DNA from 2 places in the Enterococcus sp. AAFC-DPL-6103 genome. Region 1 is predicted to be linked to the other one. Evidence: a T-box and tRNA genes for the amino acid it is inferred to sense, from the RefSeq annotation. Region 1 holds a T-box; the other holds one or more tRNA genes.
What was found. A T-box is a leader RNA that pairs with one kind of tRNA and senses whether it is charged. The one in region 1 lies ahead of leuS (leucine--tRNA ligase), so its partner is inferred to be a tRNA-Leu.
Positions count from the first base shown of each region.

Region 1 (16,923 bases):
TTGAAATGTGGATTTAGTTCATACTTTAATTTATTGATAGAATAATCTTCAAATCTGATACTAGTCATTAAGCAACTAACCCCCAAGAATCAGAATAAAGAATACTTTGACTTGATTTTGAGTTGTAATTAGAAGTATAACTTCTGGCTGATAAACTTTCTGTGATCGGCAATTTTTTTATAGATGAAGTTTTAATTTTTGGTTCTTCAATATCATTTAAACATAAATCGGATGTCCATTCTACTACTAATTCTTCTACACATAAGCCCGGAGTGGTTGAATCAAATTCAACTTCGTATCCCATATCATCGAAAATATTTTTTAGTAATTCTCTATTTAATGACATACATATCACGCCCTTTCTAAATATATTCTACACTTAAATTATCAAAATTAATAATAGATTGATCTATAATGTTTAATTGTATTCCATTATTTTGGATTTTATCGGGATAAGCATCATCTTTGTTTAAATTCTTATACTGTATTTTATCGTCTTTAAATGTATATTTGACTGCTTGTTTACTGAAATATTTTACATACACATCTATTAATACACATCTTAATTCTCTACTATCAGAAGCTCCGTTAATTTTTTTTACTTGAATACCTTCTTTTTTTAGATCTCTAGCAAAATCATTTAGAAGCTTTCTATCTTTTTCTTTGTCCAAGTTTAAAAGTTTATCAGTTTCAATATTAACACTAATCTGTATGATACATTTATCTTTGTCTTTATTTCTTCTATCCGCTAATGTAAACCATCTAGCTTTTTCTTTATCTTCAATAAAAAAATATACACCCTGTCCAAGCCAATGATTTTTTCGTTTGTTATAAGTGAATTTTTTTTGTGTTTGTATAAGATTATAGTTGTCTACCGTAGTTCCATGATAACATTCATTGTAACTTAACAAGATTTATTCTCCTTGTTGTTAATTTTATTATTTCATCGCTTTAAAAATTAATCAATAGGGAACTTTCGTTCGTTGATGTTTTGATTTTTATAAGCTTAGGTTTCATGTCATTATTACAAAGTATCCTAATCAACTAAAATATTATCATTCAGTGCAATTCACGTAAAGTTTTTTTAAAATTTTACTATTAATTCCGCAATAATAAATTGGTCATTACAACATGAAGAATGAAATACCATCATTATCCGTCTATGTCCATTTTTTTAGATTTGCAGTAGTACGTACCCTTAGCTCAGTTGGTCAGAGCAGACGGCTCATAACCGTCCGGTCGTAGGTTCGAGTCCTACAGGGTACATTAAGACTTTTTTAGTTGAAGGGGCAAAAAAGGGGCAGAAATAGACTGATAATAAAAATATTAACGATATATGAATGACATATAAAAACATAAAAATTATTAAAAACGCCTATATATCAATGCTTTTGTAGTTCTTTTGTATATCTGTTATGTGTCAAAAAAAGATATTCAATTTCAATTTGTATTTGAATAAAAGTTGGTGAAAGACCGATTAATTTCGTCAACGAGAGTTTCTGCAAAAAGAGAGTCCAGCTATTTTTAGCTGAACTCTCTTTTTTTCTTCTTTTTCTCAATACAATAAAGGATTGGTGGCTGATTTTTTTGATTGATGAATTGATAAGTTAAAACATTGTATTGTTCCTGTGGCAATTGTTGGCAAAATTCTTGAACCATATCAAGTTCGTGTTCTCCACCCGCATGTCCGTAGTAAACAACTAAAATCAATCGACCTTTCGGAACTAGCCGCGCTAAAATTTCTTCCATTGCTTTCTTGGTTGTTTGTGGCAAAGTAATAATTTTTTTGTCACTTTGTGGAAGATAACCCAAATTGAAAATTCCTGCTTTGATTGGTTGACTAATTGGAATGACTTCACCAAGCGTTTCATGTCCTTGTAAAAATAAAGTAGTACGTTTTACCAGGTTCGCGGCTTTTAATTTTTCTTGGGTGGAATCCATTGCTTTTTGTTGGATATCGAAGCTATAGACATGCCCTGTTTTACCAATCAGCTCAGCCATGAAAATAGTATCGTAACCATTTCCCATTGTGGCGTCAACTACTTGATCGCCGGGTTGTAAGACTTCTTTTAATAAAGTGTGGCTAAAATGAAGTGCTGTTTGTAGCATCTATACGAGCTCCTTTGTTCGAACGTTGAACTTTCCTTGGTAGCTATCACGACGAATTAATTCTTCATCAATTGCATTCAAAACTTCCCATTTTTTCAAGCTCCACATTGGTCCAATTAGAGAATCCCAAGGTGCATCACCAGTTAAACGATGAATAATGATTTCTTGAGGAATCATTTCCAATTGATCACAGATCACATGAACATAGTCTTGCTGACTCATTAGTTGAAGGCGACCCTCGTGATAATCACGAAGCATACGTGTTTTGCGCATCAAGTGCATGAGATGCAGTTTGATTCCTTGAATATCGGAATCTAGGATTGTTCGGCGAACATTTTCTCGCATCATTTCTAAAGACTCTCCAGGTAAGCCATTGATTAGGTGTGTACATACGCGAATGTCGTGTTTACGTAGTTTACTTACGCCATCTAAATAAGTTTGATAGTCGTGTGCGCGATTGATTGAAATCGAAGTTTCTTCAAAAGTTGTTTGTAGACCGAGCTCAACCCAAAGATAGAGACGGGTATTTAATTCAGCTAGATAGTCTACCACTTCATCTGACAAACAATCTGGACGTGTACCAATTGAAAGTCCAACAACGCCAGGAAGATTGATGACTTGTTCAAAGCGTTCTCGAATCACTTCAACAGGAGCATGTGTATTAGTGAAATTTTGAAAATAAACAATATATTGCTGTACATGTGGCCATTTTTGGTGCATCATGTCAATCTCTTTATGAAATTGGATAGGTAGTGGATCTTCAGGTGCGACAATCATGTCTCCCGACCCAGAAACACTACAAAAACTACAACCACCATGAGCTACTGTACCGTCACGGTTAGGACAATCAAAACCGCCATCGATAGGCACTTTGAAAATTTTCCCACCAAATTCATTACGCAAAGCATAATTCCATGAATGGTAACGTTTATTTCCTTCTGCATAAGGAAATTCCATTTAAATTCCTTCTTTCTTTTTCTTCGTTAGGTAATCGATTCCTTATTTTTTAAATAAATCGGATAAGTGTAACATAACCAAGTTAATCCTAATAAGTAACCACCTAAAACATCACTTGGGAAGTGTACCCCCAAATAAATTCGACTAATACCAACACTTAAAATAATCAATCCTAAGATAAATTGCAACAAAATTCGTACCGTTTTATTGTTTATCAAATAAGGTAACAAAAAAATCAATGTACCATATAAAATCATGCTTCCTGTCGAATGTCCACTAGGAAAGCTGTAACTTGACTCACTAACTAAGTGGGGTAATGTAGGGCGATCACGCATAAAAAATAATTTGATCAATGGATTGGTGACTCCGGCAATCAAAATGAAATTAGTTGCTAACCAAATTAGTTCGATATGTTTCTTTTTGATCCATAAGAAACATATCAAGCAAACAAAAATAGAAATGACGGTTAATGGATTTCCTAATTTTGTCACCATCATTTGGTAAGCGTTCCAATGTGGTAAAGGTGCTCGAATAATTGAAGTAAAAAATTGATCGAAGCTATGAAGCTGCGATAAATGAAATTTTACAAAATAACTAAGAGTTAAGAAAAGTACAAGAAAAATACTCCCTGTAACTCGAAATGATTTGTTTTGGTTCATAAAGTTCCTCCTCCGTATAATGAAATCATTATAGCATTTTTTTAATTGCTAGATTTTTTACTCAAAAAAATCAAATGAAAAAACGATGAATTTTCGATGATAACATCCGACGTAATGTTGACGAAAAAGTTTGGTAATATTTCTGAAATAAAAATGGATGTTCCTAAAAAATATTGATTTCTCGCAAGGTATAGCTATCAAGGGTTTTGCAAAACTAGTTGATTGGGTGTTACGTAAAATTACATATAGATTACAAAGGATAACAAAGGGTTTAAAGAACTTTTAATGTAGTTTAAGAAAAGTTATACTTATAGTAACTGAAAATGGATGCGGAGGATAGAAAATGGAGAAGGCAACGATTGGAAGAAAAGAGCGGAGACGCCAAGAAGAAAAGAAACGTTTTCGAAATGCAAAACGTGGAGTAGCAGCAGTTGGTACTGCAATGGTTGGTTGTTCTGTTGCGGCACCGTTGATCCAACCAGTTCCTGTAGCAGCAAATGAGCTACCTGCTCAGGTTGGTGCGAGAATCAATACTTCAGCATTTATCGCAGAAATATCGACTTATGCGCAACCCATTGCTCAAGCAAATGACTTATATGCTTCGGTTATGATCGCACAAGCAGTTGTTGAGAGTGGCTGGGGAAGTAGTGCGTTGTCACAGGCACCTTATCACAATTTATTTGGAATCAAAGGCAGTTACCAAGGTCAAACTGTTTATATGAATACATTAGAATATTTAAACAACAAATGGGTGACAAAAAAAGAACCTTTCCGTCATTACCCATCTTTTGCAGAATCATTTAGTGATAATGCATATGTGTTGCGCAATACTTCTTTTGGCAATGGCTATTATTATGCTGGTACTTGGAAAAGTAATACTAAGTCCTATACGGAAGCAACTTCAGCATTAACTGGTCGTTACGCGACAGATCCAACTTATTCAACAAAATTAAACAATATTATTGTAACTTATGGCTTAACTAGATACGATACGCCTGCAACTGGTAACGCTGGTGGGGGAGCTACAACTGGTTCAGGCGGTAGCGTGAATACAGGAGCAGGCTCGAATAGTTCTGTGACGAACCCAACTGATAATGGTTCTACGACTGTAACATCAACATATACTGTTAAATCAGGGGATTCTGTCTGGGGTATTGCGAATGCCCATGGAATTACGATGGCCCAATTGATTGATTGGAACAACATCAAAAATAATTTTGTCTACCCAGGTCAACGTTTGACGATCAAAGGGGAACAATCAACTGGCTCATCAACCAATAATTCTGGAAGCAATACAAATTCTTCGGGTAATAGTAATCCAACAAATACACAACCAAGCAATGGTTCAAAATATACCGTTAAATCGGGTGATTCTGTTTGGGGCATCGCAAATGCCCATGGAATTACAATGAATCAATTGATCCAATGGAACAATATCAAAAATAATTTTGTCTATCCAGGTCAACAATTAGTTGTTTCCAATGGCGCAACGACAACAGGTTCATCAAACTCAAATACAAATCAGTCAACTAATACAGGGAATGCAGGTGCAGCGACAACTGGTTCTTATACGGTCAAAGCTGGTGATTCTGTTTGGGGCGTGGCAAATGCCCATGGAATCACGATGGCACAACTTGTTCAATGGAATAAAATCTCGAATAACTTCATTTATCCAGGTCAAAAACTAATCGTGAAGAACGGGACATCAAGTAGTGCTACAACCAATAACAATAATAATACTACTGCGAACAACAGTAATTCAGCTAACTCTTCAGCAGGAGCAACTACTTCTTCTACCTACACGGTGAAAGCAGGCGAATCTGTTTGGGGTGTGGCAAATAAAAATAATATTACAATGGCTCAATTGATTGAATGGAATAATATCCAAAATAACTTCATCTACCCGGGCCAAAAATTGATTATTAAGGGTGGCTCTACTGCATCAACTAATTCGGCAGCAGCTACGACTGGAAATAATACAGCGAATAATGCAACGCCTTCAAATAATACAAAGCCAACGACAAGCACAAGTACCAGTGGAGATACACTTTACACGGTGAAGGCAGGCGAATCCGTTTGGGGTGTAGCAAATAAAAATAATATCACGATGGAACAATTCATTGAGTGGAATAATATAAAAAACAATTTCATTTATCCAGGTCAGAAAGTCATTGTGAAAAAAGGGTCAGCACAAACAACAGCACCTGCTACTAACTCTGCGGCTAAAAAGTATACAGTAAAAGCTGGTGAATCTGTTTGGAGCGTTGCCAATGATCACAATCTTTCAATGGCGCAATTTATTGAGTGGAATAATATTAAAGACAATTTCATTTATCCAGGTCAAAGTGTGGTAGTTGCAAAATAAATCTGAACATTTTGTCAAATACTATTTGAACTTGCTGGAGATATTTGTTACTATGAATCTACTTAAATAAACAACACTTGAAAAGGAATTAGTAAAAAGTTGGAAGTTTTAGAGAGCACATGGTTGGTGAGAATGTGTACGGACGCTTTTGAACTCGCCTTTGAGTTGCCTTTGCTGAACATAAAAGTAAGCAGTGGCGGTGACGACCGTTACAACGTTTGAGGCCTATTTCCAATGGAAAAGGTAAATATTAGGTGGTACCACGTAGATTACGTCCTATAAAAAGAGCAATCTTTTTATAGGATTTTTTTGTTTTTTTATCGGTAGAACGAAAAAAATGACGAAAGTAACTTGCTTTCAACAAAAAAATGCAGGGGGACAAAAAATGAGTTATAACCATAAAGAGATAGAAAAAAAATGGCAAAAATATTGGGCGGAAAATCACACTTTTAATACCCAAGATGATCCACAAAAACCAAAATTTTACGCACTAGATATGTTTCCATATCCATCTGGTCAAGGATTACATGTGGGCCATCCAGAAGGATACACAGCAACAGATATTCTTTCACGTGTAAAACGTAGTCAAGGTTTTAATGTGTTACATCCAATGGGGTGGGATGCATTTGGACTTCCAGCAGAGCAATATGCGTTAGATACTGGGAATGATCCTGCAGAGTTCACGAAGAAAAATATTGAAACATTTCGTCGTCAAATCAATTCTTTAGGCTTTAGTTATGACTGGAATCGAGAAGTGAACACCACAGATCCAGAGTATTACAAATGGACACAATGGATCTTTACGAAATTATATGAAAAAGGTTTAGCTTACGAAGCAGAAGTTGCTGTGAACTGGGTTCCAGAACTAGGAACAGTGATTTCAAACGAAGAAGTTATTGATGGAAAGAGCGAACGTGGTGGCTTTGATGTCGTACGTAAACCGATGCGTCAATGGATGTTGAAGATCACGGCATATGCCGATCGTTTACTAGACGATTTGGAAACAGTTGATTGGCCAGAAAGTATTAAAGAAATGCAAAGAAACTGGATTGGTCGTTCAGTTGGGGCGAATGTAGAGTTCAAAGTAGCTGGAACAGATAAATCTTATACAGTTTTCACTACTCGTCCGGATACATTATTTGGAACAACTTATTCTGTTCTAGCGCCAGAATTAGATTTGGTTCGTGAAATCACGACGCCAGAACAAAAAGCAGCAGTTGAAGCGTATATTGAAGAAACGGCGAAAAAATCTGATTTGAAGAGAACAGATCTTGCCAAAGAAAAAACAGGAGTATTTACCGGCGCGTATGCAATCAATCCAGTGAACGGCAAAGAAATTCCAATTTGGATTGCCGACTATGTACTTGCTTCTTATGGGACAGGTGCGATTATGGCTGTTCCTGCGCATGATGAACGTGACTATGAATTTGCCAAAACGTTCGATTTACCAATCCAGCCAGTTATTGAGGGTGGCGATCTTTCAAAAGCAGCACATACGGAAGATGGATCACATATCAATTCTGAGTTTCTAGATGGTTTGAATACAGAAGAAGCCATTGCTAAAATGAATAGCTGGCTTGAAGAAAATGGATTTGGTAAAAAAGAAGTTAGCTACCGTTTACGTGACTGGTTGTTCTCACGTCAACGCTATTGGGGAGAACCAATTCCAATCATTCATTGGGAAGACGGCACGGTAACTGCCTTACCAGAAGAAGAATTACCATTACGTTTGCCAATCACAGATAACATTAAACCAAGTGGTACTGGGGAATCGCCATTGGCAAATATCACGGATTGGGTCAATGTTGTTGACCCAGAAACAGGCAAAAAAGGTCGTCGTGAAACAAATACGATGCCACAATGGGCCGGTAGCTCTTGGTATTACCTACGTTACATTGATCCACATAATAAAAAAGAATTAGCAAACTATGAAAAACTGGAACGTTGGATGCCAGTGGATATCTATGTGGGTGGTGCTGAACATGCAGTGCTACATCTATTATATGTTCGTTTCTGGCATAAATTCTTGTATGATATTGGCGTTGTTCCAACAAAAGAACCATTCCAAAAATTATATAACCAAGGAATGATTTTAGGCGAAAACAATGAGAAAATGTCAAAATCACGTGGAAATGTTGTGAATCCAGATGACGTAGTCGAAACTTATGGTGCGGACACATTACGTATGTACGAAATGTTCATGGGTCCTTTAGATGCTTCCATTGCATGGAGTGAAAATGGCTTAGAAGGTAGCCGTAAATTCTTGGATCGTGTATGGCGTTTGATCGTAGACGATAATAATAAAATGCGTGATCGCATTACAACCATCAATGACGGCAAGCTTGCAAAAGTTTACAACCAGACAGTAAAAAAAGTAACAGAAGATTATGCAAGTATGCACTTCAACACAGCTATTTCCCAACTAATGGTCTTTGTTAACGAAGCTTATAAAGCTGATGCATTGCCTTATGAATATGTTGAAGGATTTGTTCAATTGTTAGCTCCTGTTGCACCACACTTGGGCGAGGAACTTTGGTCAATTTTAGGAAACGAAGATGGCATTTCTTATGTTCCTTGGCCAACGTATGATGAAGCTGCGTTAGTTGAAGATGAAATCGAAGTTGTTTTCCAAGTCAATGGAAAGGTTCGTTCTAAAGCAAATGTTGCGCGTGACTTAGGGAAAGATGAACTTGAAAAAGTAGCTTTAGCAGATGAAGTAATCCAAGAACAAATCGCTGGGAAAACAGTTCGTAAAGTAATCGCTGTCCCAAATAAATTAGTTAATATTGTTGCAAACTAAGTGTATTATCAAAAGTACTAAGAATAAAGTCTGGGACAACAGTTAAAATCTAGTTATTCCAAACATAATTTAAATTTAAAAACCGTCTAAAATGAACGTTTCAAAAACGAATTTTAGACGGTTTTTTTATATTTTTTTTTGTTAACTTCATTTTTGTTTATGAACGAAACTAATAGATTGACTAAAAAAATCAGCGTGGATTCATCCGCTCAAGTTGGTAAAGACAAAAAACGATCAATCCCCTGTTTGATTGTTTAATCGCTATATTTAAATTGCGTATTCGAAAAGATACATCACTGATGCTAAGAAGAATAATTATCTAAAATAGGTGTTATAGTTATTTTTTATAACGCATGAAAAAATTGTTTCTTTCTTTCAAGCAGTGTTAAGATTTAAGAAGAATAAAATATAAAGGGATGAAAGATATGAAAAAAATCATCATCTTTGGTGATAGTATTGCTGCAGGACTTTTTCAAGGAGAGGTTGCACAAATCCTAGACCGCTATCTTTTACGGACACTGGAACTTTCAGGACATTCAGATTTTGTAATCAGTAATTTAGGTCAAAGAGGCGATTCGACAGAAAGTGGATTAAAACGTCTAGTAACGATGGATACTCAAACATTGCAATCTGACTATACAGTGATAATTCTTGGCATTAATGATGCAATTAACATTCGAACCAATCAATTGGAGTATCAAAGAAATCTTGAAAAAATCATCAACTATTTTTCTGACAGTAAGGTTATCTTAGTAGGACCTAGCTATGTAGATGAAGCAATCAAACAACAAACGGATCCTAAGATATTAGGTGAGTATGTTCAACTATCAAAAGAAATAGCTGAAAGACTGTCGGTCGAATTTATCGATTGTTACCATCAAGAAACTTCTTTTGAGGAACCAAATTTATTTATACAAGAAGATGGTCTGCATCCTTCTAAATTAGGTTATCATTTCTTAAGCTCGTTGATTGCTCAAATCATAATGAGTCAAGAGACGCAGGTATAATCTCCGTATTCGTTAATCTGGTGCATCATTGTACAAACGGATTGAGATAAGGCTTGTCCGTTTTACAAGTGCGCAAAATAGTTTCAATAATAAAACCTCCTTTCATAGACTAAAAGTGGTTAGTTCCCATGTTTTAGATCGAAAGGTGGTTTTTCATGTAGTCAAGCAAATAAATAGTGAGCATTTATAGGATAACTACATGCTCTTTCAATGGAGAAAAAAAGGAGTAGATGGTATGAAATTCACAGAGAATGTTGAAGCTTATTTACAAAAGAAATGAGTGGGAAAAAGTGAAAAATTCGCAACAGGAATCAAGAACCAAATAGAAGAAAGAAGCAAACAGGATGAGAAAAATAGCTGACTTCCGGATAGGGTGGGCTGAATAAAGCAAATAAAATCGATTTAAAAGATTTTTTAGCCGCTGAACAACGAAATGTCGAAGAACGAAACAAAACAACCTAAAAATAAATCGCCTTACATAAAAATAGACTGCGATTTTCTTCGCAGTCCATTTGCATTATTTGGGATTAACAAATTAATGTGTACAGGCATAAGCAAAAAATTAAAGGTGTTTATCCTCGATGAGTCGCTTCACGATAGCATAATCGCCTTCATAAGGGACATCTTCACCATTGATTTTTTGATAAGGATCAACGCCTTTTCCGGCAATGACTACGGAATCTTCGGCTGTACTTGCAGCCAAAGCCTGTTCAATCGCAGTTGGCCGATCCATTTCATAATGAATAAGTAACTCTTCGTTCGTGATTGCCTCAGCAATTTCATCGGCAATCTTTTGAGGATCTTCAAAAGCTGGATCGTCGGCAGTTAAGAAAACAACATCTGCTGTTTCTGATAAGACATTTCCAAAATCATGGCGTCGAGAAATAGCTTTGTTTCCAGGACTGCCCAAGACAACAATAACACGTCCTTTAGGATGTTCACTTTTAGCAAATTTCAATAAGGTTTTTAAACTTAAATAATTATGTGCATAGTCGACATAGACATGCGCGCCGTTGTGCTGAATCAGCTGATCCATTCGTCCAGGAACACGGGCTGTTTTTAAGCCAGTTTGTGCATCTTCGATTGAAGCACCAGTCAAAGCAGCTGCAATGATTGCACTAGCCGCATTTTCTTGATTGAAACCGCCAGCAAGTAAAATATTATAATCTGCTTCAATTGGTAATTGACCTTGATTACTTGTCAAAGTAAATGGATGACCAGAGCCAGCTAGGCTTGTGACTTGATAAGTTGTTTCAGGCGAACGCCCATATACGATTGCAGGTATGTGGTAAAGGTCAGCAGTTTCTTTCAGTAGCTCGAAATAATCACTTTCATGATTCAAGACAACTGTTTTAGAGTTTAAAATCAATTGGCGTTTACAGTAAAAGTAATCATCAAATGTTGGATGTTCGATTGGACTAATGTGGTCGGGTGAAATGTTTAAGAAAATGCCGACATCTAATATTAGTCCATAGACACGCTGTGTTTTATAAGCCTGAGAAGAAACTTCCATCACTAAATGAGTCATCCCATTCGCGACTGCTTCAGCCATCATACGATATAAATCCAAAGATTCTGGTGTAGTTAAATGAGATTTGAAATAAGTTTGTCCATCTAACGTTGTATTCATTGTCGAAAGTAAGGCAGTTTTATTATTTGTCGTATGGTCTAAAATTGCCTTGGTGAAATAAGCTGCTGTTGTTTTTCCTTTAGTCCCAGTATAACCAATAACTTGTAGCTTTTGTTGTGGGTAATCATAGAAGGCCATCGCTAAGATTGCCATCGCTTTACGAATGTCCGTAACGATAATGCCCACAGCAGATACTTCGTAAGGTTGTTCAGCGACATAATAAGCGAGTCCTTGCGAAACAGCAGATTGTAAATACGCTTCTTTAAAGTTCAGACCTTTACAAAAAAACAAAGTTGATTCATCTACTTGGCGAGAATCATAACTAATATTTTCAAATGAAAAATTAGTTGGCGCAGTTAAATGCCAGCCTTGATCGGAAACAAATTCTTTTAATAAATTTTCTTTTAGTAATAATTCACGGATATCTTCTAAGGAGAAGCTCATTGATTGATCCCTCGCTTCGTTGAAATTTCTAACTAATTATAGCATAGCATGAAATGTTTTTCTTTAATGCAGGGTTCTTTTTAGGAAAAACGTTTAGGATCAAACTACCTAAGAAAATTAGCCATGGTTTGGTGGGTGAAACAGAAAGGACTCGAAAATCTGCTTTAAAAAGAAACCGAATCCAAAAAAAGTACATCTTCACAGAAAAACCATAGAAAAGAGATTGCCAGTTTCTTGTTTAACAATTAAAATAATAGTAATGTTTTGAAGAAAGTTGGAAAAATTGAGATGAATAATCAAAGAGGACCGACAGAAAAAGTTTTAACAGCCCAAGAAAAAATGGCTCGAGGCTCTGCTTGGATGACAACAAGTAATATCCTTTCGCGTTTATTGGGGGCAATTTATATTATTCCATGGTATGCCTGGATGGGTGAAAACGCCAAAGCAGCAAATGGTTTGTTTAACATGGGCTATAATATTTATGCATTGTTTTTATTGATTTCAACAGCTGGGATTCCAGCAGCGATTGCCAAACAAACAGCTCGTTATAATTCATTGAATGAATATGGTACTTCTCGCCGACTTTTCTTCCGTGCGTTACAAATGATGGGGATTTTAGGTATTATTTTTGCAGCATTCATGTATCTTGCTTCACCGTGGCTTGCCCATGCTTCTGGCGGCGGAGATGAATTGATTCCAACGATGCGTTCATTAAGTATTGCTGTATTAGTATTTCCATGTATGAGTGTGATTCGTGGGTATTTCCAAGGAAATCAAGACATGATGCCTTATGCGCTTTCACAAATTGTTGAACAAGTTGCACGAATTTTTTACATGTTATTGATGACATTTATCATCATGAAGATGACTACAGGCGATTACGTAGCTGCAGTCACTCAGTCAACGTTTGCGGCATTTGTCGGAATGTTAGTTAGTATTGTCGTTCTACTTTATTATTTACGCAAACAACAACCTCTGATGACTCAGCAGGTTGAACACAGCAATAACCAAGTGAATGTAGCAACTAGAAAACTATTATTGGATACTATGAAAGAAGCTATTCCATTTATCATTGTTGGATCTGGAGTAACGATTTTCAAATTGGTTGACCAGTTTACGTTTATTCGAATCATGTCTGCAACGACAGAATATTCAAAGGCTCAGTTACTTGATCTATTTTCTATTTTCAGTGCAAATCCAGATAAATTAACGATGGTAGTCATTGCTCTAGCGACATCGATTGCGGCAACAGGTTTACCATTGATTACAGAAGCAGTCACATTGAAAGACCGTCCTGGATTGGCTAAGTTAACTAGTGGGAATCTACAGCTTTTTTCTTTTGTCATGTTTCCTGCTACAGCGGGTGTGATGTTGTTAGCGTATCCTTTGAACACACTATTTTACACACCAGATGTATTAGGTAGTAAAGTATTGGTTCAAGCAAGTTTTGTAGGATTATTTTTAGGTTTGTATATGTTGATCTCTAATATGTTACAAGGAATGTTTGAAAATCGCGCAGCTATTCGGTATTTGCTGATCGGCTTTATCGTGAAAGTAATTTTACAGTATCCCGCAATTAGAATATTTCAAGTTTACGGACCATTACTTGCAACAATGATTGGGTTTGCTGTTTCTTGTATTTTGATTCTCCGAAAAATGCACCAAGTTGTACGTTTTCGAGTTGGTTTTGTTTGGCGAAGAACATTGCTGATTTTTATCATGACGTTATTGATGTTGTTAGTAGCAGGATTAGCAAAGCAGTTTTTAAGTTTATTTTTAAGCCAAGATAGTAAATTTGAATCATTGATTTTAGTCGTCTGTGTGGCTGGTGTTGGTGCAGCAGTTTATGGCTATTTAGCATTAAAAATTCGCTTAGCGGAGAAATTATTGGGCAGTAGTATGGTCCGATTACGTTATCGCTTACGAATCAAATAAAAAGAAAGAAGAGGAAGTTGCGACAAACGTCAATAGACTGTTGTTGCAAGTTCCTTTCTTTATAGAAAGTAGGGAAACGCGTGCGGTTAGATAAATTTTTAGCAGATGTAGGGCTAGGTAGCCGAAAGGAAGTCAAAGGGCTAATCAAAAAAGGCCAAGTGACCGTTAATGGAAAAGTAATCAAAAGTGATAAGTTTCAGGTAAAAGAACTCACGGATGAAATTGCTTATTTAGATGAAAAACTTACTTATCAAAAAAATTTTTATTATCTTTTAAATAAACCTGCAGGTGTAGTTTCTGCAACACAAGATAACTATGATGAAACTGTTTTGGATTTGTTGAATGATTTTGATTATCGTGAAGATCTGTTTCCAGTAGGCAGGTTGGATAAGGACACAGAAGGCTTACTGCTCATAACCAATGATGGTGCTTTAGCACATCGATTATTGTCACCAAAGAAACATGTTGAAAAAGAATATTTTGCAAAAGTAACTGGGGTGATGACAGCAGAAGACGTTCAAGCTTTTTCAAAAGGATTAGTCATCAGCCAAGGAGAAGAAACATTACCTGCTGTTTTAATGATCGATGCAGTGAATGAAGTAGAAGAGACATCAGAAATTCGTTTGATTCTTCATGAGGGAAAATTTCATCAGGTAAAACGAATGGTGAAAGCAGTTGGAAAAGATGTCACCTATCTCAAAAGAATCCGAATGGGAAATGTTGTGTTGCCTGCAGACTTAGCACTAGGTGAATATCGAGAATTGACGGTAGAAGAATTAGCAAAAATCCAAGAAAAGTGAATACTTAAAAAAATAGTTGATTTAACTGCGTAGTTACGTAGTCAAATCAACTATTTTTTAGCACAAACAAAGAAAGGTGGAATTTACTGTATTTCTCCTTTTTTTATTGGACAAATTCAGAATTAGCCAACAACCAATTAAAAATAGTTCAATGTCAGCTATAGTTTGTTTCATTATACCTATAATTTGTTTATTCAATCTTGTTTTTGAAAGCGCTATAATAACGGTGCGAACAAGTTGAAAGGAGTTTTTTGATGAAAAAAAGAAAGGGGTTAAAACATTTTTTTTCAATGGCTTGGCGTTTTAAAGCCTTGATTTTAATGGCTGTTCCTGGGATGTTGTGGATGATCTTCTTCTTCTATATTCCAGTGTTAGCAAACGTGGTTGCCTTTAAAAATTTCCATATCTCTGCAGATGGATTTTTGGCAAGTTTGAGAGAGAGCCCGTGGGTTGGTTGGGAGAACTTCAAATTTTTATTTTCTTCAGATCAGGCATTTTTAATTACTAAGAATACGATTTTGTACAATGTAGGCTTCATTACACTAAACTTACTGATTTCGGTTGTTTTTGCCATTATCATGAGTGAATTAAGGAATAAAAAGTTAGTAAAAGTGTATCAAACAATGTCATTACTACCTTATTTCTTATCTTGGGTTATCATTAGTTACTTCGTTTATGCCTTTTTGAGCCCAGACAAAGGGATTTTCAACCAATGGCTTTTAGGTCATGGAAGAGAAGCAATCAATTGGTACAATGAACCGAAATATTGGCCATTTATTCTATTGTTCATTGGGACGTGGAAAGGAATCGGCTATAATAGTATCATTTACTTTGCTTCAGTCATGGGAATCGACCCAACTTACTATGAAGCAGCTATGGTTGATGGCGCAAGCAAATGGCAACAAATCAAACATGTGACGATTCCTCAATTAGTACCCTTGATGTCGATTTTAACGATTTTAGCTGTCGGAAATATATTCCGAGCTGATTTTGGATTATTCTATAATATTCCACGAAATTCAGGCGCACTGTATGATGTGACTCAAGTTTTAGATACGTATATCTTTAATGGATTGACTTCTACAGGTGACTTTGGAATGACTGCAGCAGCTGGATTGTATCAGTCAGTTGTAGGATTTGTTTTGTTAATGACTACGAATGCGATCGCACGTCGTTTCGACAGCGAATCAGCATTGTTTTAGGAGGAGGATTCGATGAAAAAGAAAAAAGTAGAGCAGGTTCAAGTGCGAGCTTTCAGCAAACCAATGAATCTCTTTTCTAACTTATTGATCGCGATTTTTGCCTTCTCCTGTATCTTGCCGTTTCTATTTGTTATCGCGATTTCTTTGACAGATGAAACAGCGTTAGCAACTAATGGTTATAGTTTCTGGCCAGAAAAATTCAGTACATTTGGTTATACGTATCTATTTGGGCAAATGCAAGAGAAAATTTTCCAAGCATTATTTGTAACAGTTTTAGTGACGGTTTTAGGAACCTTGATCAATAGCACAGCCACTTCGCTGTATGCCTATGCAATATCCCGCTCTAATTTCCCATTCCGTCGTTTCTTTACCGTTTTTTGTTTAATCACGATGTTGTTTTCACCAGGGATGGTGGCAAACTATTTGGTGATGACCAATTTACTTCAATTAAAAGATACGATTTGGGCACTGATTTTGCCAATGGCAGTTAGCCCATTTAATATTATCGTGATGCGAACTTTCTTTAAACGTTCAGTTTCAGATTCGATTATTGAATCTGCTCGAATCGATGGAGCAAGTGAGTTGCGGATTTTTATTCAAATCGTGTTACCCTTAGCAGTTCCTGGAATTGCGACAATTAGTTTATTTGCTGCTTTAGGTTACTGGAATGATTGGTTTAACGCATTACTTTACATTCAAAACGATAACTTAGTCCCATTACAATACTTGTTGATGAAGATTCAAAGTAATATTCAATATCTAACACAAAATGCGGGTGCTGGAAGCCAGCTTGCCGGAGGTTTAGCAGCTGTACCAGGAGAATCAGCACGAATGGCGATTGTTGTTATCTCAACATTGCCAATTGCGATTAGCTACCCATTTTTCCAAAAGCATTTTGTCAAAGGATTAACGATTGGTGGAGTCAAGGAATAAATAATAAATTATTTTATTTAGGAGGAAGTAAAATGAAGTTATGGAAGAAACTAGCCTTTACAGGAGTTTCAGCGTTGATGGT
Region 1 is NZ_CM177102.1:2,409,557-2,426,479, reverse strand. Features, by position in the region: gene AC4BC3_RS11485 (preprotein translocase subunit SecB) at 1-68, opposite strand, end outside; gene AC4BC3_RS11480 (hypothetical protein) at 68-346, opposite strand; gene AC4BC3_RS11475 (hypothetical protein) at 363-911, opposite strand; tRNA gene AC4BC3_RS11470 (tRNA-Ile) at 1,193-1,266, shown strand; gene mnmM (tRNA 5-(aminomethyl)-2-thiouridylate-methyltransferase MnmM) at 1,525-2,109, opposite strand; gene mnmL (tRNA modification radical SAM protein MnmL/YtqA) at 2,110-3,066, opposite strand; gene AC4BC3_RS11455 (phosphatase PAP2 family protein) at 3,093-3,725, opposite strand; gene AC4BC3_RS11450 (LysM peptidoglycan-binding domain-containing protein) at 4,069-6,090, shown strand; T-box leader at 6,160-6,372, shown strand; gene leuS (leucine--tRNA ligase) at 6,476-8,890, shown strand; gene AC4BC3_RS11440 (SGNH/GDSL hydrolase family protein) at 9,316-9,897, shown strand; gene AC4BC3_RS11435 (UDP-N-acetylmuramoyl-L-alanyl-D-glutamate--L-lysine ligase) at 10,460-11,971, opposite strand; gene AC4BC3_RS11430 (putative polysaccharide biosynthesis protein) at 12,260-13,906, shown strand; gene AC4BC3_RS11425 (pseudouridine synthase) at 13,987-14,706, shown strand; gene AC4BC3_RS11420 (ABC transporter permease) at 14,961-15,908, shown strand; gene AC4BC3_RS11415 (carbohydrate ABC transporter permease) at 15,921-16,841, shown strand; gene AC4BC3_RS11410 (ABC transporter substrate-binding protein) at 16,874-16,923, shown strand, end outside.

Region 2 (16,923 bases), 770 kb from region 1:
TGGAACTGCATTCTTTGACAAAAAAGAATTGAAAGAATTTATTCGCTTGCGTGAAGAAGCAAAAGAAAGAGATCACCGTAAATTAGGGAAAGAACTTGGTTTATTTATGGTTTCACCTGAAGTTGGTTCAGGGTTACCATTCTGGTTACCAAAAGGTGCAACAATCAGACGTACGATTGAACGTTACATCGTAGACAAAGAAATTAGTTTAGGTTACCAACATGTGTACACACCGATTATGGGTGATGTAGAACTTTATAAAACATCTGGACACTGGGATCACTATCAAGAAGACATGTTCCCACCAATGGATATGGGCGATGGCGAAATGCTAGTATTACGTCCGATGAACTGTCCTCACCACATGATGGTTTATAAAAACAATATCCATTCTTATCGCGAATTACCAATTCGTATTGCTGAATTAGGGATGATGCACCGCTATGAAAAATCTGGGGCACTTTCAGGATTACAACGTGTACGTGAAATGACATTGAATGATGGTCATACTTTTGTACGTCCAGATCAAATCAAAGATGAATTCAAACGCACGCTTGAATTGATGGTAGCTGTCTATGCGGACTTTAACATCACGGACTATCGTTTCCGTCTAAGTTATCGCGATCCAAATAATACAGATAAATATTTTGATGACGATGCAATGTGGGAAAAGGCACAAGAAATGTTGAAAGCTGCAATGGATGAATTAGAACTTGAATATTTTGAAGCAGAAGGCGAAGCAGCATTCTACGGACCAAAACTAGATGTTCAAGTAAAAACAGCTTTGGGAACAGAAGAAACATTGTCAACTATTCAATTAGATTTCTTGTTGCCAGAACGTTTTGATTTAACTTATGTAGGTGAAGATGGTGAAAATACACATCGTCCCGTAGTTATTCACCGTGGAATCGTTTCAACGATGGAACGTTTTGTTGCTTATCTAACAGAAGTTTACAAAGGTGCATTTCCAACTTGGCTAGCACCAATTCAAGCAACAATTATCCCTGTTTCTGTCGAAGCACATGGGGATTATGCGTATGAAATCAAAGAACGTCTTCAAATGAAAGGCTTACGCGTGGAAGTTGATGATCGTAATGAAAAAATGGGTTACAAAATTCGTGCTTCACAAACACAAAAAATTCCTTATCAATTAGTTGTTGGAGACAAAGAAATGGATGACGCAACTGTTAACGTTCGTCGTTATGGAAGTAAAGAAACTTCTGTCGAAGACTTAAATATCTTTATTGATGCAATGGCTGCTGAAGTGAAAAACTACAGTCGCGAAGGCTAAATATTTTGCAAAGGTAGGCTAGGATGCGTAAGTGTCCTAGCTTTTTTATTTTGAATTTTACGAATAAATTAACTAATTTTTTATTGATAGAATCAAATGAAAAAAATTTTCGTATGTTATACTAAAGTGACTCTAATTAAATGGATGGTGACTTATGAGTGTAATTAGTCGTATCGAAAGTATGATGGAAGAATATTCCTCTGCGGAAAGGAAACTGGCAAATTATATTATCGATCATGTAGAAAAAGTTCCAACAATGACTGCAAATGATTTAGCAGAAGCAGCTGGATCAAGTGCACCGACAGTTGTCCGTTTTTCGAAAAAAATTGGCTTTCAAAGTCTAACAGATTTCAAAATCACTGTTTCGACAGAATTACAAACAGGACTAGTTGAAGGCTTTAGTGACATTGAACCAAATGAATCTTTTTATTCGATCAAAAATAAACTGGGAAACAATGCACAAGTGGCGATCAAAGAAACAGTCGACATTTTGGAAGAAGAGACCATTCGAACAGTTGTCCAGAGCTTAGAAGAAGCAGAAACCGTTTTTCTTTATGGCGTGGGCGCTTCTTCTTTGGTTGTCGAAGACATTTTACAAAAGTGGTCGCGAGTGGGTAAACCAATTATCTTTGAAAAAGATATCCATGTGTTACTACCTCAATTAGTCAGCAACGAACAAAAAAAAGTCCTTTGGCTCGTTTCAAATTCGGGAAAAAGTGCGGATGTTGTCGCTCTGGGGGAATTAGCCAAATCATTGAACATCGAAGTAATCGTATTAACTCAATTTGGAAACAATCCATTAAGTAAATTAGCAGATGTGACTGTTCAAACTTCTCGACCTAAAGAAATCACGAATCGAAGTGCGGCTACAAACTCGCTGTTGGCACAGTTTGCGACAGTTGATATCATTTTTTATTTTTACATGGCAAAAAATGAATATTTAAGCGAAAAAGTGGCTCAAACACGTGAAGCTATTCAGCAGTATTTTAAATAGGTGATGTAAAAAAATTGATTTTTTTTGTGAAGAAGGAAATTTGTGTGGAGAAAGTTTTCCACAGTGTTGATTTTTTTGAAGATGTTTCACAAGGATAGGAAACGTTGTTTTCAAAAAAACACTTAAAATTATGAGTTTTTAGTCAAGGTTTCTTGACTATGTTTCGCCTGTTGTGAAACAAAAGAATTCTGGTATCTTGAATTTCGTTAAAGAATTTCATCAACTGATGATTTTTTCTTTGTTATTCATACTTTTTTGGTTATAATTTTTCGTGAATGTAAGTATGCGGGAAGGATAGGAAATAATGAAAGATTTTATGAAAAAAATAAAAAATAATTCTTGGTTTGACAAGTTAAAAAAGGGAACACAAGAACCGAGGAATAAACCTTATCGGCGTTCCCATGTCCCTTTTCGTTTAAATGTTCTTTTCTTTATTATATTTACGTTATTCGTAGCATTGATTGCTAGATTGGGTTATTTACAAATCGTTGATGGTGAAACGATGGAAGCTAAAGTTAAATCTTCTTCCACAATTACTGTTCAAGAAAGTTCACCTCGTGGCATGATTTATGATGCTACTGGCAAAGCCTTAGTCAAAAATCAAGCAAATCAGGCAATTACCTTTACTCGAGGTTCACAGATGACGTCCACGGACTTATTGAAATTAACGAAAAAATTGAATGAACTAATTGATGTTCCAGTTGATGACTCCCTGACGGCTCGTGACAAAAAAGACTTTTGGTTAGCAGACGCTGATCATTTAGCGGAAGCAACGAAGCGTCTTTCTTCTGCTGAAAAGCAACTAGATAATAGCAAACAATATGCAGCAACAGTGGAGAAAGTAACCGATGAAGAAATCAATTTCGATGAAGAACAATTGAAGATGGCAACCATCTTTAAACGGATGAACAGCGCGTACGAGTTAAATACAGTGTATATCAAAAATTCTGGTGTAACAGATCGTGAATTAGCGGTAGTTGCCGAAAATGCTTCAGAATTGCCTGGAGTTTCAACGGGTGTCGATTGGACGCGTGAATACTTAGCTGCCGATTCAATGAAAAGTATCTTGGGTAGTGTAACAACAGAGAAACAAGGACTCCCTGCCGACGAAATCGATGCTTATTTAGCAAAAGGCTATTCACGAAATGATCGTGTTGGTCAAAGTTATTTAGAAAAACAATATGAAGATGTGCTACAAGGAACAAAAACACAATATGAAGTAAAATTAGATAACGAAGGAAATGTTTCAAGTCAAAAAGAAATTTTTGCAGGCGAAAAAGGCTCTAATTTAAAATTATCGATTGATGCAGAATTTCAGAATAAAGTCGATGAAATTTTAAAACGAAACTTCCAAGCTTTAGTTGATAATGGCAAAGCCAAATATTCTCCAGGTGCATATGCCGTTGCAATGAATCCACAAACTGGGGAAGTATTAGCATTGGCTGGCTTTAGCCATGAAGAAAATTCAGGAGAAATCACTGAGAATGCACTGGGAACGATCACCAACGCGTTTACTCCAGGATCTGTAGTCAAAGCAGGAACATTAGCAGCTGGCTGGAAGACAGGTGTAATTAGTGGAAACCAAGTCTTAATCGACGAACCAATTCAATTACAAGGTTCGGCTGAAAAAAGTTCTGTCTTTAATAGAAGTGGTCAAGTTGCACTAAATGCAGTAAAAGCACTAGAGTTGTCATCAAATACGTATATGATCAAAGTAGCTTTAAAAATGTTAGGATTGGAATACACACCAAATATGGGGCTTCCTGGTCTTGACGAAGAAGCAAAAGCTTACGATGAATTACGAACTTCATTTAAAGAATTCGGATTGGGAACAACGACAGGGATTGATTTGCCAAATGAATCAGCTGGGATTTCTCGTTCAGTTGACTTCATGAAAAAATTCAACAAAGATAATGATGGTGAGTGGTACACATCTGGTAACTTTACCGATTTAGCATTTGGTCAGTTTGATACGTATACACCAATCCAATTAGCACAATATGCTTCAACTGTTGCCAACGGTGGGAAAAGAATCCAACCGCATATCGTTTCTGGGATTTACGGAAATGATGAGAATGGGAACTTAGGTGAACAAAAGAAAAAAATCGAAACAACTGTTAAAAATGAAGTCACTATTTCACCAGAAAATATGGCAATTCTTCGCGAAGGTTTCCATCAAGTAGTTCATGGAACAGATGGTTACACCACTGCAAAACCATTAGCTGGTGCAAAAATGGATCTATCAGCAAAGACTGGTACGGCAGAAACGATTGCAGAAGGGCATCCTGACATCACTACCGTCAATAGTAATATCGTAGCTTATGGCCCAACGGATAATCCGGAAATCGCAATCAGCGTGGTTTTACCAAACTTAACAGATGAAAAGGACCACATGAATTTAACAATAGCTAAAGAAATCACAGACGCATATTATGATATGTATCTAGCAAAATAACTTATTTTGGAAACAGTCAAATCAGTTTTAAACTGGTTTGGCTGTTTCTTTTGAAATAGTTTTTTCAAGTGAAACTACTTGTCAAAATAAAAAAATGACTAAAATAAACTGGATTTAATCAATAAATAATAGTTGAAATGAAAAAACGTCAAGTAAAACTACTTAACAAATTGACATAAAAGGGTAGATTTCTCATAACAATCATGGTAAAATTATCAAGTCTGAGAGTCATCTTAGAGGATTCTAGTAGTATGGGAGGGAAAATCATGCGCGTAAACATCACATTAGAATGTACTTCTTGTAAAGAACGTAACTACCTAACAAGCAAAAACAAACGTAACAATCCAGATCGTTTGGAAAAACAAAAATATTGCCCACGCGAACGCAAAGTTACTTTGCACCGCGAAACAAAATAAGTTTGATTAAGAAGTTACAAGAAACATTTCGATGTTTCTTGTAACTTTTTTAGTTCTTTTTGAATCAATGAGATTGACGTAAAAGAAAAAAACAGAGATAATACATAGATGGTTATCAATGTATATGATTTAGCGATGTTTGGTTAAAGTAGTTGTTAGCAAAGGAGAAAAGGAAATGAATCATGAGCAAATGTCAAAAATGTTTAAAGCATTAGCTGAACCTAATCGAATTAAAATTATTGAACTACTTTCAATGGGGCCAATGTGCGCATGTGAAGTTCTAGATCATTTTGATTTTACACAACCAACTCTTTCACACCACATGAAAGTTTTAGAGTCTGTAGGAATCGTTTCAGTTGAGAAGGATCGTAAGTGGCATTATTATTTTTTGAAAAAAGAAGAGACTTCAGAGTTATTAAAAGCAATGCAGGACCTCTTTCCTAACTAACACATAAATAGATGCGTAATCATAGCAAGCTAAAATTATTTTGTTCGTTGATTGTACTCGTTTGATCCAACTAAACAAAACGATCACTGAATCACATGCACTTCTTTTGAGAGAAGAAAATTCAATTTACAGGGAGAAAATTCATGACTTATGCGTTAGAAATAAACAAATTAAAAAAAGTATATGCAACAGGTGTTGAAGCCTTAAGAGGTATTGACCTAGCTGTAGAAGAAGGAGATTTTTATGCCCTACTAGGGCCAAATGGTGCCGGTAAGTCTACGACGATTGGTATTATTACTTCATTAGTCAATAAAACTTCTGGAAAAGTAAGTGTTTTTGGTTATGACCTTGATACTGACTTAGTGCGCGCCAAACAACAAATAGGATTAGTCCCTCAAGAGTTTAATTTCAATCCGTTTGAAACAGTGCAACAAATCGTTGTCAATCAAGCAGGATACTATGGTGTTTCGAGGCAAGAAGCCTTGAAACGAAGTGAAAAATATTTAAAACAATCAAACTTATGGGAAAAACGAAATGTTCGTGCGCGGATGCTTTCTGGAGGAATGAAACGACGATTAATGATTGCGCGCGCGTTGATGCATGAACCTCGTTTACTTATTCTTGATGAGCCAACAGCCGGAGTTGACATTGAACTAAGACGAGAAATGTGGACATTTTTGCGAGAATTAAATGAACATGGAACGACAATTATCTTGACGACCCACTATCTGGAAGAAGCAGAAATGCTTTGCCGAAATATTGGAATCATTCAAGCAGGAGAATTGATTGAAAATACTAGTATGAAAAATTTGTTATCAAAATTACAATATGAAACTTTTATTTTTGATTTAGAACCACATACCAATTCATTTGAATTGTTAGGCTACAAGCATTTTTGGGAAGATGATCAAACACTTGCAGTTGAGGTCGAGCGTAATCAAGGGGTGAATGGAATCTTTGAACAATTGACAAAAAATGGTATCAAGGTACTCTCAATGCGGAATAAATCCAATCGTCTAGAAGAATTGTTCTTGAAAATTACAGAAGAAAATGGTCATGTGGAGGAAAAAAATGTTTAATTTATATTTAACTGCGCTTAAAAGTTTAGCAGTCAAAGAGACAAATCGCTATTTGCGTATCTGGGTTCAGACGTTGGTACCACCAGTTATCACGACTTCTTTATATTTTATTATTTTTGGGAAAATGATTGGTGGACGAATTGGTGAGATGGGTGGATTTTCTTACATGGAATTCATTGTGCCAGGTCTGATCATGATGTCTGCAATCACTAGTTCTTATGCGAATGTTTCTTCTTCTTTCTTTTCGCAAAAGTTCCAAAAAAATATTGAGGAATTATTAGTAGCACCTGTGCCTACACATGTGATTATATGGGGATTTGTCATTGGTGGTTTGGGTCGTAGTGTCTTAGTTGGGACATTGGTAACAATTATTTCGCTCTTTTTTGTTCCACTACATGTTTATTCATGGACCATGGTCGTACTCACGTTACTGATGACAGCTATTTTATTTTCATTGGCAGGTTTACTTAATGGTATTTTTGCTAAGTCTTATGATGATGTTTCAATCGTGCCGACGTTTGTGCTGCAACCCTTGACTTATCTCGGTGGTGTCTTTTATTCAATTTCGATGTTACCACCTGTTTGGCAAGCTGTTTCAAAAATCAATCCGATTGTGTATATGATATCAGGGTTTCGTTACGGATTTCTTGGAACGATTGACGTGCCGATCATCTTTTCAATTTTCATTTTGATTGTGTTTATTGCTGTCCTTTATAGTGTCTGCTGGTATTTAATCGAAAAGGGTCGAGGATTACGAAGCTAAAGAAAATAGTTGAAAAAAGCAACAAGAAAAGAACGCACCAATATGCTGGCGCGACCTTTTCTTGTTGCTTTTGCTATATAATAAAAAAGACGGATCCACAAAGATCCATCTCTCAGTGATGCAGACGATGGGATTTGAACCCACACGAGCAAATGCTCACAAGACCCTCAATCTTGCATGTCTGCCGTTCCATCACGTCTGCAAAATAAATAACAAAATAATCATAGCGATGATTGCATCAGATGTCAAGATAGAAAGTAGTGGAAAGCAAATGGAAAAATATGATGGTGAGTTTTCTGGACTAGGAATGATAGCCGGACTTTTAATTGGGCTAGCAAAAGGAAATCTTTTATTTGGCTTAATGCTTGGAGTTATTTGCGGTGTGGCAATGGATTGGGGCGCTAATTTGTGGAATGATTATCGACAAAATAAAAAGAAGAATGACTAAAAAGATCAAAGTTTATAAAGTGGATTTCTTGAAATTTGCTGGTATATTTATACGTGATAGAGTATGATATTGGATAACTTGGTAAATAACTATCGATGATATAGTCAGAAGTTTCTAACTTTTTGAAATGAGGGATCGAAGAAGATGAGAGAATTTGAAAAGTCCAACAAATTAGAAGGTGTCAGCTATGATGTACGTGGCCCAGTTCTTGAAGAAGCAGACCGCATGCAAGAAGAAGGAATCAGCATCTTGAAATTGAACACAGGAAATCCTGCACCATTTGGTTTTGAAGCACCCAATGAAGTAATTCGTGACTTGATTATGAATGTGCGTGAGTCAGAGGGGTATTCTGATTCAAAAGGAATTTTTTCTGCAAGAAAAGCGATTCAACAATATTGTCAATTAAAAAAATTTCCTAATGTCACGATTAATGACATTTATACAGGTAATGGTGTCAGTGAATTGATTTCTATGTGTATGCAAGGATTGTTAGATAATGGTGATGAAGTGTTAGTACCAATGCCAGATTATCCTTTATGGACAGCATCCATTGCACTTGCAGGAGGAAATCCAGTGCACTATATTTGTGATGAAGAAGCGGAATGGTATCCGGATATTGCAGACATCAAAGCCAAAATCACTAGCCGCACGAAAGCAATCGTGATTATCAATCCAAATAACCCAACTGGCGCTCTTTATCCCAAAGAGCTGTTAGAAGAGATTGTCGAGATTGCTCGTCAAAATGATTTAATCATTTATTCAGATGAAATTTACGATCGTTTAGTGATGGATGGATTAGAACATATCCCCATTGCGACTTTAGCGCCAGATTTATTTGTTGTGACGTTAAATGGTCTTTCAAAATCCCATCGAGTAGCAGGTTTTCGCGTAGGATGGATGGTACTTAGTGGAGACAAATCGCGAGTTCAAGGGTATATTGAAGGCTTAAATATGCTATCTTCAATGCGCTTGTGTTCCAATGTCTTGTCTCAGCAAATCGTTCAAACTGCTTTGGGTGGTTATCAAAGCGTAGATGAATTATTGCTACCTGGTGGTCGAATTTACGAACAAAGAGAATATGTCTACAATGCAATCAATGATATTCCGGGCTTATCAGCAGTGAAGCCTAAAGCAGCATTTTATATTTTTCCAAAAATTGATACAAAACGTTTTAATATTTTTGATGATGAAAAGTTTGTACTTGATTTCTTGCATGAACACCATATTTTGCTTGTTCACGGTGGCGGATTCAATTGGCACCAACCAGACCATTTCCGAATCGTTTATTTACCAAAATTAGATGATTTGAAGGTCATGGCTGGGAAAATGCGAGAATTTTTGACGACTTATCAACAAAAATAATGACAATTCTTAGTAAATTGTTTTGCTAGCCAAACAGTATAGAAAAGTCTGTGGCATTGAAAATGTCGCAGCTTTTTCTTTGTTGTGAAAAAAGTTAGCAAAAGATGGGTGAGTAATTTTCTTTCCCAAGAAAAGATGAAACAGCCCTTTTCTTGAAGTTTACTCATTCGTAAAGTAAAATACTGATATCATGCGAACGCGCATATTTTTGGGAGGATACATAATGGAAACGTTTGTCGATTCCTTTGGGACAATTATCAAGACAATAAGAAAAGAACGAAACATGACACAAAAAATGCTTTCTCAAGGTATTTGTTCTCAAAGTGTTTTAAGCAGAATTGAAAATAATGAAGAATTGCCAAATGTTCTGGTAATGGCACAAATTTGTCAACGGCTGGGTGTGACCATTGATCATGTGATGACATTGTCCCATGGAGATATTCGTAAAAATTTACAACAGTTAGACTTATTAGATTTTTACTTTCAAAGGCGTGACTATCGCAAATTAGCACAGCTTTTGAAAAATGATGAAGTCAAAAGCAACCTTTATTCAGATGCTGATTACCAACGTTACTATTACTATTTAGGTGTATGTGAATTTTATTTAGCAAAAAATATTTCCCAAGCAGTCTGCTACCTAAAAGAAGCATTGACTTATTCAAGTCATAGTGACCGTGTGTATGTTTCTGATACGGAAGTTCAGTTGATTAGTGCAATTGGTAAAATCTATGGAGTTGCAGGAAGGCCAACGGAAGCACGCTATTATTTGAGTAAAAGTATCCAACTTTTTCAACAATCAATTGAGACACGTGTCAAAAGTGAACTGTCACAAATCTTTTATAACTATGGCACATTTTTATTTCAGCAAGGAGAAATTGATGCGGCACTTGAGCATGTTAATCGAGGCATTCGTTGGACCCAAGAAAAAAACAGTTATTACTTTTTAAATGATTTGTTTGCACTAAAAAGTTTGATTTATAAAAAGAAAAATGAACCACAAAAAGCAGCTTTTTATGAAGAACTGGCGCAAGCTGTCCGGAAGATTTCAAAAAACTCATAAATGGTGTAGACCATTATTGACTTTTGATAGAAATAAGAGTACCTTAAGGGTAGAAAATCAAAGGAGCGAGTTAGAATGAGAACTTTTATTTATGCTGACAAATTCTTTTTATCGTCAGGTGTAAAAAATGCCGGTTACCTAGAAATTACGGATGGACTATTTGGTGTATATTCACAAGAATTGCCAGATGGAGAAGCAAAAGTAATTGATCAAAGTGGTAAATGGATTGCACCTGGTTTAGTTGATACACACATTCATGGTTACATGAATCACGACGTAATGGATAATGATGCTGAAGGTATCAAAGTTATGTCTGAGGGATTATTATCTTGTGGAGTAACTTCTTTCTTACCAACAACCTTGACTTCAAGTAAAGAACGCTTGAAAGATGTAGCAGAAACAATCGGAAAAATGTACCAAGAAGCGCCAGGAGCCAAAATCAAAGGAATTTATTTTGAAGGTCCTTTCTTCACAGAAGAACATAAAGGTGCCCAAAACCCTAGCTACTTTGGTGATCCAGACTTGAATACTTTCCATGAATGGCAAGAAGCTTCAGGTGGATTAATTAAAAAAATCGCTTTAGCACCTGAACGCCATGGTGTAGAAGATTTTGTTAAACAAGTAACAGATGAAGGGGTTGTTGTTTCGTTAGGCCACAGTAACGCAACAATTGATGAGGCTCAAAAAGCAGTAGAAGCAGGAGCTAGTGTTTTCGTTCATGCTTACAACGGAATGCGCGGATTGAATCACCGTGAACCGGGTATGGTGGGTGCATTGTTATCCTTAGAACATGTCTTCTCAGAACTAATTTGTGATGGACATCATGTTCATCCAAATGCTGCTGAAATTTTGATGGAAAAAGCAGGTCACGACCACGTTGCGTTGATTACTGACTGTATGATGGCAGGCGGAATGCCAGATGGAAATTACAATCTAGGAGAATTCCCCGTAGTTGTAGCAGAAGGGACAGCTCGTTTAGAATCAGGCAACTTAGCTGGTAGTATTTTACAGCTAAAAGAAGCAATCAAAAACGTTGTTGACTGGGGAATCGCAACACCAGAACAAGCAGTTATGATGGCTAGTTTAGTACCAGCAATCAGCTGTAAGATTGATGATTCTTGTGGGAAAATCGCTCAAGGACGCGATGCAGACTTTATCGTATTGAATCCTGATATGTCACTTGAAGCAACTTATTTAGATGGTGTGGAACGTTACCACGCATAAAATCTTTTAAGAAAAATCAAAAGGTGAAACAAAGCGTATTTACGTTTTGCTTCACCTTTTTTTGTGTAGTTTTCATTTGGAACATTTATTTTTTGAAAAAAGTTTCGATCGAATTTTTAGAATGCGCATACTTTATTATGAGAGAAGAAAATGTATTGTAGTAATACGAAATATCTTCTTTGATATGAGAATGTGGAATCATGATTACTTCTTGCTCACTTGCTAAGAGATAATCACCATCAATTGTGCGAGCAACTAATTCGTAATGGTCGAGCATCTGCTGATATTCAGTGGGAGTTATCGTTAAAGCAGATGGTGTTGCAGCTAGACTTTTTTTCAGATAGTCCGTCGATGGGAAAAGCACTAATTCACCAATCGTTTCGACTTTTTCTTCTTGAAGCCATGCGATCGTTTTAGTTAACGTTTGATCGTGCAGAATTTCAAACATAGAATCACCTACTTCTGATTTGGAATTTCAACTTTGAAGTTGATCGTTGTATTTGGACTTAGTCCTTGGGCTTCAAGTGTTATACTTTCTGGAATCAATTCATTTTTTGTGTAGTTTGGTGTGACACGATAGCGAACGGTTTCTCCTTTGTTAAGTGCTTGTCGAATTTCTAATTCATAATAATTCATGTACGGATCATTAACGGGAAATTGATAAAGGGTGACTAAGTTCTTTTTTTCATCACCACTTCCACCAAATTGTTTAGCAATCAAGTGTCCTCTCGAATGATCATATTTTGGACCAGAAACAAAACCCGGTGGACGAATTTCTCGATTGGCACTAGTACCAGTATTGATCATTTTTTTCTTGATTAGTGCGTCCGCACCTGTAGGACGATTAAGATGATCAAGAGAATGGTAGGTGATCCAACCATTCTGGTTGTCTTTTAACTCATCTGCTGAAAAAGTCGCATGACCGAATTCTTTTGGACCAGAATTATTTCCAGTAGGGGCTAGATCTTCTTTAGTTGGTAATCCGTTTTGTGTATGCTGTTGGGTTACCTGTTCTTGCGTAGTAGAAGAAGGTGCTGATGGATCATTGGCAGAAGTTAAATCCAATCCCAGCCAGCTAGCAACTCCTACGATCAATAAGGTAAGTAGTGTACCTAAAAGTTTGTTCATATTTTTCATTTTTTCACCTCGCTTTTCAGTATAGGTGAAATAGATTGTTTAGAACAGTAAAATTTATTACTAGTGACAGTAAAAAATGTAAAGGGCTGTCTTGAAGTCATAAAGTACCGCTTTTCAGTCATAAAATATGGTGTACACAGTTATTGATAATTGGTATGATAGGAGATAAAAGGAGGCGCTTTATGTTTGGGGGGATTGCATTAGAAACGATTTATTGGTATACGCTACTTATTTGTGCCGGGATCGCAGTTCTTTTAGTTGTTTTTGGCGATATTTTTGATTTTGATGGCCCACTAGATCCAATGCTGTTAGTACCTTGGTTAGCATTTACCAGCCTATTCGGCTATTTAGGTGAAAGCTTAACTGAATGGTCATCAGTTTTGATCTTTGTGATTAGTGCTGCCATTTCAAGCGTGTTGGTATTTTTACTCAATTTTTATATTTTGATGCCAATGAAGAATGCAGAAGCAACACTATCTTCGTCCGAAAAAACATTAGAGGGACAAGTTGCACAAGTGGTTACACCGATTCCAATCACAGGAATGGGCGAAATCCAACTTCAAAGTGTAACAGGGTCAATCAATCGGCCAGCTTGTTTTTATACAGAACAAGAAACAATGGCTCAAAGAGGAACAAAAGTGTTGATTATCGAAGTGAAAGACAGAGTATGCTACGTCATACCTTATGACGGAATGCTAAAATCTTAAGGGAGTGTGTTGAATGGTTATATCAGGAGCTTTTTTATCAGTTGCAATTGTTATCTTTATTCTATTGATGCTTTTAATCGTTTTCGTATCAAAGTATCAAACAGCAAAACCAGATGAAGCGTTAATTATCAGTGGTAGTTATTTAGGCAAGAAAAATGTCCATACTGACGAAAGTAATAATAAAATCAAAATAGTCCGGGGTGGTGGGGCATTTGTTCTACCCGTTTTTCAACGTTCTAACCGGATTAGTTTACTTTCTAGTAAGTTGGATGTCTCTACACCAGAAGTTTACACAGAACAAGGTGTACCCGTTATGTGTGATGGGACATCGATCATAAAAATCGGTTCATCCGTGGAGGAAATTGCCACGGCAGCAGAACAATTTTTAGGAAAAACAACCGATGAACTAGAAAATGAAGCGAGAGAAGTTCTTGAAGGTCATTTACGTTCAATCTTGGGTTCGATGACAGTGGAAGAAATTTATCAAAATCGGGATAAATTCAGTCAAAGTGTTCAAGAAGTTGCTTCTGTTGATTTAGCAAAAATGGGTCTGATCATTGTGTCGTTTACGATCAAAGAAGTTCGCGACAAGAACGGGTATCTTGATTCATTAGGGAAACCAAGAATTGCTCAAGTGAAGCGAGATGCAGAGATCGCTGAAGCCGAAGCGTTGAAAGAAACACGAATCAAAAAAGCGCAAGCTGAAAAAGAATCACAAGCTGCAGAATTACAACGACAAACAGAAATCGCTGAATCAGTAAAAGAAAAAGAATTAAAATTAGCAACCTACAAACAAGAACAAGATGTTGCTAAAGCGAAAGCAGACCAAGCATATAACTTAGAAAGTGCCCGTGCACAACAACAAGTTATTGAGCAAGAAATGCAAATGAAAGTCGTTGAAAGACAAAAACAAATTGAATTAGAAGAAAAAGAAATCATACGTCGAGAAAAACAATACGATTCTGAAGTGAAGAAAAAAGCAGATGCAGATCGTTATGCGAAAGAACAAGAAGCACAAGCACAGAAAGTAAAAGAAGTAACGGAAGCAGAGGCGGAACGCTTTAGAGTGGAAGCTTTAGCAGAGGCGCAAGCGAGTCAAACACGTTTGGCTGGGCAAGCCGAAGCTGAAGCAATCTTAGCAAAAGGAAAAGCTGAAGCCGAAGCAAAACAAAAAATTGCTGATGCCTTTAAAGAATACGGTGAGGCTGCTGTGTTAAGCATGGTGATCGAAATGTTACCACAATTGATGCGTGAAGCAGCACAACCACTAGGAAATATTGAAAAAATTTCTGTTGTTGACACAGGAAGTGGATCTGGTGAAAATGGTGGAGCAAATCGAGTAACAGGATATGCAACAAATCTATTAGCATCCACGCAAGAAACATTGAAAGCAACAACGGGTTTGGACTTAAAAGAAATTATTGAAAACCTTTCAACAAAAGGGACTTCAAGTCAAGTAAATTTGTATGAAGCCGACTCAAAACCGACAAATAATGACGAAATATAGTTAATTAATCAAAAGACCACTGTAAAATGATTGAACATTTTGCAGTGGTCTTTTTGTGGGTAATTACTTATTTTTTTTGTTTCTCGATTTGTTTTTCAATTTCTGCTAAATTTTTGCGTAAAGTGCGCTCTTTTTTTTGTAACTCGACTAAGTCCTCAGCTAATTCCTGTTTCTTCTCATCTTCTGGTGGCCGTAGAATAAAATTGATTCCTAGAGCGATGAAGGTTCCGATAAAGGTATCGAATACTCGTTGTAATGCGTAGAGCGTGGATTCGCCTTGTGGAATACTTAAAGAAATCATTAGCAAAGTAGAAATAGCCGAAATGATTCCAGAATTGTTGTCAATACCATCTGAAACCACGATGGTTACGATAACCAATACAGGTAGTAAAAATAATTCAACTAAAAAATCATTGTGAAAGTAGTGTTTAATGAAGAAGAAGATGATGGCTAAAACGCCGCCAATAGAATTTCCGATGACTCGAGAGCGACCAAATGAAACCGTAGATGTTAAATCTTGGCGTAAAGAAAAAACGGCTGACAGCGCAGCAATCAAAGGATTACCTCGCTGAAAGAAGTGGAAAACTAACATACAGATGAAAACAGCTAGTGCACTTTTTATAGTCCGCATACCGAGGCGGAAACGACCGACTTGCATAACTTTTTCTCCTTTAATCCCTTTTTTTAATCATAACGAATCTTTAGTGTGTTTGCTAGTTTTTAGCGTAGAGGTTTAGTATAATTGGATGAAAAAAGGAGGAAATGTATGCGAATTGGTATGCGAACAATAAAAACGGTAATTAGTGCAACACTCGCCATGCTGATTGCAAGCAGCTTGCCTTTACTTTATTGGCCTTCAGCTGGGATTATTGCTGTTTTGAGTGTTGGCAATACGAGAAGGTCGACGATAATGACGGGTGTCGATCGTTTTATTGCTTTTATTTTAGCGACGGTCGTTGCTTTTTTTAGCTTTACGTTCCTTGGGTTTTCTCCAATTGGCTTCGGTTTATTTTTGCTTCTTTTTATTCCACTAGCGGTTCAATTCAAGTTAACTGAGGGAATCGTAGTGAACTCTGTTTTAGTTACACAGTATTTAGTTGAGCAAAGCATGGCGATATCGCTGATTTTAAATGCATTAGGATTGATGGTAATAGGTGTAGGCTTAGCTTTAATAGCAAATATTTACATGCCTAATACCGAAAAGCGGCTCCAAGAAAATCAATTAGTGATTGAGGTTGAGTTTCGCCAGTTGTTACAAGAAATGGCTGATTCATTATTAAAAGAAAAGAAAGAGCGGCATATCGAAGAAGATTGCCAACAATTATTAACATTTATTCGAACAAGTCAGTTAGAGGCTCGAAATCATCATGAAAACGATTGGGTTAGACAAGAAGGGTATTATGAAACGTATTTTTCGATGAGACGAGCACAATTAAATGTGCTAAATAATATGATTCAAAATTTAGAGCGAATTGAGTCACCTAATCCATATAGTGAGCAAATTTATGGCCTACTTATTTACACAGCTGAAACATTCGCTGAAGAAAACGATGGTACGCTCATTATGAAAAGAATCCACGAAGTCTATGCTGAATATCGGCAAATGCCTTTACCACAAAAACGATCTGAGTTTGAGAACCGTGCAGAATTGTTTCAGTTTTTGCAATCATTTAAAAGTTTTATTGAAATCAAAGCAGAATTTGCCCAGCAAAAACAACAAAGTAACATATAAAAAAGGTCGAGACAATTTTGTCTCGACCTTTTTTATAAATTGTTAAGGTTAAGCTTTTTGCCAATGCACTTGCATTTGATCCAAAATGTCAATGACATCTTTGGTTAAATAAAGTGAGCGGTTAGGTAATTCACCTTCAATCATCTGTATCATGTTCGCAATTTCATAATTTAAAGCTTGTGAAGTACTCCCACTTTCGATCAATTCTTTTGTACCATCGACATAAGTGATTTCGGCACGATCTGCACGTGGATAATCAGTAATGGTAATATAGCCATTTTCATAAGCAACGATACCGAC
Region 2 is NZ_CM177102.1:1,644,219-1,661,141, reverse strand. Features, by position in the region: gene thrS (threonine--tRNA ligase) at 1-1,291, shown strand, start outside; gene AC4BC3_RS07945 (MurR/RpiR family transcriptional regulator) at 1,446-2,285, shown strand; gene AC4BC3_RS07940 (penicillin-binding transpeptidase domain-containing protein) at 2,587-4,740, shown strand; gene rpmG (50S ribosomal protein L33) at 4,992-5,156, shown strand; gene AC4BC3_RS07930 (ArsR/SmtB family transcription factor) at 5,332-5,604, shown strand; gene AC4BC3_RS07925 (ABC transporter ATP-binding protein) at 5,748-6,683, shown strand; gene AC4BC3_RS07920 (ABC transporter permease) at 6,676-7,446, shown strand; tRNA gene AC4BC3_RS07915 (tRNA-Leu) at 7,566-7,648, opposite strand; gene AC4BC3_RS07910 (hypothetical protein) at 7,718-7,894, shown strand; gene AC4BC3_RS07905 (pyridoxal phosphate-dependent aminotransferase) at 8,039-9,256, shown strand; gene AC4BC3_RS07900 (helix-turn-helix domain-containing protein) at 9,480-10,316, shown strand; gene nagA (N-acetylglucosamine-6-phosphate deacetylase) at 10,392-11,540, shown strand; gene AC4BC3_RS07890 (hypothetical protein) at 11,626-11,988, opposite strand; gene AC4BC3_RS07885 (DNA/RNA non-specific endonuclease) at 11,997-12,677, opposite strand; gene AC4BC3_RS07880 (NfeD family membrane protein) at 12,860-13,384, shown strand; gene floT (flotillin lipid rafts scaffold protein FloT) at 13,398-14,891, shown strand; gene AC4BC3_RS07870 (FUSC family protein) at 14,959-15,549, opposite strand; gene AC4BC3_RS07865 (aromatic acid exporter family protein) at 15,658-16,623, shown strand; gene AC4BC3_RS07860 (Gfo/Idh/MocA family protein) at 16,672-16,923, opposite strand, start outside.
Region 2: it has a tRNA-Leu gene. The T-box ahead of leuS (leucine--tRNA ligase) is inferred to sense a tRNA for this amino acid. The anticodon was not compared.